Regions from separate parts of the Kitasatospora sp. McL0602 genome, predicted to be linked through region 2. Evidence: predicted binding sites of a transcription regulator. Region 2 holds the regulator's gene; the other holds the start of a gene.
The links. The regulator HrcA, encoded in region 2, represses chaperone genes, less so after heat shock. The targets are predictions, from matches to a motif close to TTNGCACTCNGNNNNNCNGAGTGCNAA.
Positions count from the first base shown of each region.

Region 1: groL (chaperonin GroEL) is a predicted target of HrcA. The motif match lies at 1,926-1,952, and genes of this name have one in related genera.

Region 1 is NZ_CP197246.1:3,075,464-3,078,667, forward strand. Features, by position in the region: gene groL (chaperonin GroEL) at 148-1,770, opposite strand; gene ACR68M_RS13845 (cold-shock protein) at 2,099-2,305, opposite strand; gene ACR68M_RS13850 (ubiquitin-like small modifier protein 1) at 2,963-3,204, opposite strand, start outside.
Region 2 is NZ_CP197246.1:5,276,611-5,279,814, reverse strand. Features, by position in the region: gene dnaJ (molecular chaperone DnaJ) at 1-1,014, opposite strand, end outside; gene hrcA (heat-inducible transcriptional repressor HrcA) at 1,088-2,101, opposite strand; gene htpX (zinc metalloprotease HtpX) at 2,448-3,204, shown strand, end outside.

The DNA.
Region 1 (3,204 bases), 2.2 Mb from region 2:
CCGTAGTCGCGCTCCGAAGCGCCGAGACCCTCCATGAACTCAGCGTCCCACGAACGGGTGACGGACACAGGAACGCCGCGAGGGCGGCCTCCCCTGGTGGGGAGACCGCCCTCGCGAACGATCAGAACTTGCCGATCCTCAGGAGGATCAGAAGTCCATGTCACCGCCCGGCATGCCGCCGCCGGCAGCGGCGCCGGCCTTCTCGGGCTTGTCGGCGATGACGGCCTCGGTGGTGAGGAAGAGCGCCGCGATGGAGGCGGCGTTCTGCAGCGCCGAGCGGGTGACCTTCGCCGGGTCGATGATGCCCGCGGCGATGAGGTCGACGTACTCGTTGGTCGCGGCGTTCAGGCCGTGGCCGTAGGGGAGGTTGCGGACCTTCTCCACCACGACACCGCCCTCGAGGCCGGCGTTGACCGCGATCTGCTTGATCGGGGCCTCCAGCGCGACGCGGACGATGTTGGCACCGGTGGCCTCGTCGCCCTCGAGCTCCAGCTTGTCGAACGCGACCGAAGCCTGCAGCAGCGCGACGCCACCACCGGCGACGATGCCCTCCTCGACGGCGGCCTTCGCGTTGCGGACGGCGTCCTCGATGCGGTGCTTGCGCTCCTTGAGCTCGACCTCGGTGGCCGCGCCCGCCTTGATGACGGCGACGCCACCGGCGAGCTTCGCCAGGCGCTCCTGGAGCTTCTCGCGGTCGTAGTCCGAGTCGCTGTTCTCGATCTCGGCGCGGATCTGGTTCACGCGGCCCGCGACCTGCTCGCTGTCGCCGCCACCGTCGACGATGGTCGTCTCGTCCTTGGTGATGACGACCTTGCGGGCGGTGCCCAGCAGGTCGACGCCGGCGTTCTCCAGCTTGAGGCCGACCTCCTCGGAGATGACGGTGCCACCGGTGAGGATGGCGATGTCGCCGAGCATGGCCTTGCGGCGGTCACCGAAGCCCGGGGCCTTGACGGCGACGGACTTGAAGGTGCCACGGATCTTGTTCACGACCAGGGTCGACAGGGCCTCGCCCTCGACGTCCTCGGCGATGATGACGAGCGGCTTGCCGCTCTGCATGACCTTCTCCAGCAGCGGCAGCAGGTCCTTGACCGAGCCGATCTTGGAGTTGGCGATCAGGATGTACGGGTCCTCGAACGAGGTCTCCATACGCTCCAGGTCGGTGGCGAAGTAGGCGGAGATGTAGCCCTTGTCGAAGCGCATGCCCTCGGTGAGCTCGAGCTCGAGACCGAAGGTGTTGCTCTCCTCGACGGTGATGACGCCTTCCTTGCCGACCTTGTCCATCGCCTCGGCGATGAGCTCGCCGATCTGGGTGTCGGCGGCCGAGATGGAGGCGGTGGCAGCGATCTGCTCCTTGGTCTCCACCTCCTTGGCCTGGGCGAGCAGCTCGTCGGAGACGGCCTTGACGGCCTTCTCGATGCCGCGCTTCAGGGCCATCGGGTTGGCGCCGGCGGCGACGTTGCGCAGACCCTCGCGGACGAGCGCCTGGGCGAGCACGGTGGCGGTGGTGGTGCCGTCGCCAGCGACGTCGTCCGTCTTCTTGGCGACCTCCTTGACGAGCTCCGCACCGATCTTCTCGTACGGGTCCTCGAGCTCGATCTCCTTGGCGATGGAGACGCCGTCGTTCGTGATCGTGGGGGCGCCCCACTTCTTCTCAAGGACGACGTTGCGGCCCTTGGGGCCCAGCGTCACCTTGACGGCGTCGGCAAGCTGGTTCATGCCACGCTCGAGTCCGCGGCGAGCTTCCTCGTCAAAAGCGATGATCTTGGCCATCGGAAGTGGTCCTCCAGGACACGGTCGACTGCTCGGACCAGAGGTGCCCGCGACGGACGGCCCTGGTGTGCGGGGGTCATGTCCCCAACCGCTCCCGGGGGCCTCACCGACCCGGTCCGTTGTCACTCTCATGCTGTGAGTGCTAACGCCAATGATTAGCACTCTCGGGTATCGAGTGCAAGCCCAATCGGCCGAGCCGCGCCGATGTCGCAGGCGACGGCGGCGGAGACGGCGGCAGGCCCGTACGACGGGTGTCGTACGGGCCTGCCGGGTGAAGCTGTTGAGCACCAGCTCGTGACCGAGCCGAGGCCCCGCAGGGGCGGAAAGGTCAGACCGCGGGCGCACGGACCATGTCCGCCTGCGGGCCCTTCTGTCCCTGGGAGATCTCGAACTCGACCCGCTGGCCCTCCTCGAGGGTGCGGTAGCCGTCCATCTGGATCGCGCTGTAGTGGACGAACACGTCCGCACCACCGTCGACCGCGATGAAGCCGTAGCCCTTCTCCGCGTTGAACCACTTGACGGTGCCCTGAGCCATTCCGAACTCCCCTTGTACTGTGCTGGCCCTTCACGAACCCGCAGGGATGCGGGTCCAGGTCTGGTAGGCACGCCCGAGGGAACCCCCCCTGGACGCAGCCCTGCACGCCGCAAGCGGCCGCTGACGCCGCCCTGGGGGCGGCTGATCAGCGGGCGAATGCGTCGACCGCGGCTGAATGTATCCGGACAGACGCCCTCTGCAACAGGCCCAACCTTGCGGAATTCACCGGGGCACAGGACGGATATCCCGGGATGAAAGCGGCAGACGACAGCAATTCACACCGGGCATAGCGGGACGAATGGCGCAAAGCGCCGAAAGATTTCTGACGTCAGCCTGACATCTTCCGGTCCGTACTACCGGACGGACGTCTCAGCGGCCGGACGAGCCTTGCGTATGCGACCAGCCGGTCGGAGGCGTCGGGCGCAGGCATGGACGGGCCACCGGGACGGGCCGCCGCGAAGGAGTGCGCAAAGGAGTGCGGGAGGGAATACCCCGCAGGCGGCGGAGGGGAGTACGCCGACCAGAGCCGCACTCTACTCCCCCGCCGGGACGGGAATTCCCCGGGCATGCCGAAGCCGCCGGAAGAAACGGAACAATGCGTTCCGAATTCCACCGGCGGCTCGGGTCCGTGCAATGCCGCGGTTGCGTGCGGGGCGGTCAGCAGCCGCCCGCGACGGCCGGGATGACGGAGACGCTCGCGCCGTCCGCGACGGCCGTCTCCAGGCCCTCGGCGAAACGCACGTCGTCGTCGTTGACGTAGACGTTCACGAAGCGGCGCAGCTTGCCGGTGTCGTCGAGGACGCGGGCCGCGATGCCCGGGAAGTTGGCCTCCAGGTCCTGGACGACCTCGGCCAGGGTGCTGCCCTCGGCCTTCACCTCGGCGGCGCCGTCGGTGTAGG
Region 2 (3,204 bases):
GAGCTTCGTGGGCGTCTGCACCTCGACATGCACTATCAGGTCGCCTCGGCCGCCGCCGCGCAGATGCGTGATGCCCCGGCCGTGCAGCGGGATCGACTGCCCGGACTGCGTGCCGGGGCGGATGTCGACCTCCTCCAGACCGTCCAGGGTCTGCAGCGGCACCTGGGTGCCGAGCGAGGCGGCCGTCATCGGGATGGTGACCGTGCAGTGCAGGTCGTCGCCGCGCCGCTGGAAGGTCGCGTGGGTGGTCTCGGCGATCTCGACGTAGAGGTCACCGGGCGGGCCGCCGCCGGGGCCGACCTCGCCCTCACCGGCCAGCTGGATGCGGGTGCCGTTGTCGACACCGGCGGGGATCTTGACGGTGAGCGTGCGGCGGGCCCGGACGCGGCCGTCGCCGGCGCACTCGGGGCACGGGGTCGGCACGACAGTGCCGAAGCCCTGGCACTGCGGGCAGGGCCGGGAGGTCATCACGTTGCCGAGGAACGACCGGGTGACCTGGGAGACCTCGCCCTTGCCGCGACACATGTCACAGGTCTGCGCCGAGGTGCCGGGGGCGGCACCCTCACCGGAGCAGGTGGTGCAGGTCACGGCGGTGTCGACCTGGAGCTCCTTGGTGGTGCCGAACGCGGCCTCCTCCAGGGTGATCTCCAGTCGGATCATCGCGTCCTGCCCGCGGCGGGTGCGCGAGCGCGGCCCGCGCTGGCCGGAGGCCGCGCCGAAGAAGGCGTCCATGATGTCGGAGAAGCCGAAGCCCGCCGCACCGGCGCCGAAGCCGCCCGCGCCACCGCCGCCGCCCGGCGACAACGGGTCGCCACCGAGGTCGTAGACCTGGCGCTTGCCCGGGTCGGAGAGCACCTCGTAGGCGGCGTTGATCTCCTTGAACCGCTCCTGCGTCTTCGGGTCCGGGTTGACGTCCGGGTGCAGTTCACGGGCAAGGCGCCGGAACGCCTTCTTGATCTCGTCCTGCCCCGCATCCCGTCGGACGCCGAGTACCGCGTAGTAGTCCGTGGCCACCAAATGCTCCGCTTGTTCCGCCTCTAGAAGTGCTGCGACGAGTCCGCGAGGCGATGGCCCCGCGGCTTACTGCTCAGGATTCGGCCAGGATCTGACCCACGTACCGTGCGACCGCACGGACCGCCCCCATTGTGCCGGGGTAGTCCATCCGGGTCGGGCCGATCACACCCAGCTTTGCCACGCTCTCGTCGCCCGAACCGTAACCGACGGAGACGACGGAGGTGGAATTGAGCCCCTCGTACTCGTTCTCCCGGCCGATCCGGACGGTCATCCCGGCGTCCGCCGTCTCGCCCAGCAGGCGGAGCAGGACGACCTGCTCCTCCAGGGCCTCCAGGACGGGCTGGATGGTGAGCGGGAAATCGTGCCCGAACCGTGTCAGGTTCGCCGTGCCGGCGAGCATGATCCGCTCTTCGTTCTGCTCGGCGAGGGTCTCGAAGAAGGTCGCCAGCACCGTGGTGACGGTCGGCCGGTCGGCCGCCTCGAATGCGGCCGGGAGGTCCTCCAGCAGACCGGGCACGTCGGGCAGCCGCTGACCGCCCGCACGCGCGTTCAGCCGGGCCCGCAGCTCCGCGAGGACGGTCTCACCGACCGTGCCGGGGCAGTCGACCATCCGCTGCTCGACCCGGCCGGTGTTGGTGATCAGGACGAGCATCACCTTGGCGGGGGCCAGCGCGACCAGCTCGACGTGCCGGACGGTGGAGCGGGAGAGCGAGGGGTACTGGACGACCGCGACCTGTCTGGTCAGCTGCGCGAGCAGCCGGACCGTCCGGGCGACGGTGTCGTCCAGGTCGACCGCGCCGTCGAGGAAGTGCCGGATGGCGCGCCGCTCGGGCGCGCTCATCGGCTTGACCTCGGCCAGCCGGTCGACGAAGAGCCGGTAGCCCTTGTCGGTGGGGATGCGGCCCGCGCTGGTGTGCGGCTGGTGGATGTAGCCGTCCTCCTCCAGCGCCGCCATGTCGTTGCGCACCGTCGCCGGGGAGACCCCGAGGCTGTGCCGCTCGACCAGGGCCTTGGAGCCTACGGGCTCCTCGGTGCCGACGTAGTCCTGGACGATGGCGCGCAGCACGGCGAGCTTGCGGTCGTCCAACGGACGGAGGTCACGGCGGGTGTCGAGCTGCCGCGCGTCGGACTTGCGTTCGTCGGGCCTGCGCTCGCTGAATCGCTCGTTGACTCGTTCGTTGTGCACGGCACGCACCTCCGTCTTCGTCCGTTGTGCTGGTAGCTGACGGGCCCTTTGGCACTCTGAAAGGCAGAGTGCCAGAACCGTACCTGCCAGTGTAAGGCCCCCTCACGGCGGCAGGAACGGCCCGCTTGAGTGATCCTCGTCCGATTCCGGGCCGGATCTCCCGCGCGGGGGCGGTGCCTGCGCGGCCGTCGGGTGGCAGCATCGAAGACGGAACGTGATACCGGGCATTGGGATCGAAGGAGCCGTGATGTCGCCGTCACCCCAGCACTCCCGCTTCGCACCCGACCGAGGGCTGACCGGTCGGATGATCACCACGATGTTCCTGATCGGGTTGCTCTACGTCGGCTTCACCGGGGTGCTGATCGTCCTGCTGCGCGGGGCGTGGCCGCTGATCGTGCTGATCTCGGGCGGGCTCTTCGTCGCCCAGTTCTGGTTCAGCGACAAGATCACCGAACGGGCGATGGGTGCCCGCGCGGTCACCCCCGAGCAGTACCCGCAGCTGCACGGCACCATCGACCGGCTCTGTGCGCTGGCCGACATGCCCAAGCCCCGCGTCGCCGTCGCGGACAACGACATGCCGAACGCCTTCGCCACCGGCCGCAACCCGCAGAACGCCGTGGTCTGCGTCACCACCGGCCTGCTCCGCCGCCTGGAGCCGGAGGAGCTGGAGGGCGTCCTCGCGCACGAGCTCTCGCACGTCGCCCACCGGGACGTCGCGGTGATGACGATCGCCGGCTTCCTCGGTGTGCTGGCGGGCATGATGACCCGGATCGCCCTCTACGGCGGCTTCATGGGCGGCAACCGGAACAACAACAACGACAGCAACGCGGCGATCGCGATGCTGGTCATCCCGCTGGTCAGCATGGTCGTGTACGCGATCAGCTTCCTGCTCACCCGGCTGCTCTCGCGCTACCGCGAGCTCGCCGCCGACCGCGCCGCCGCCCAGCTCACCGGCAGGCCCAGCGCGCTGGCCTCGGCGCTCACCAAGGTCACCGGCCAGATCG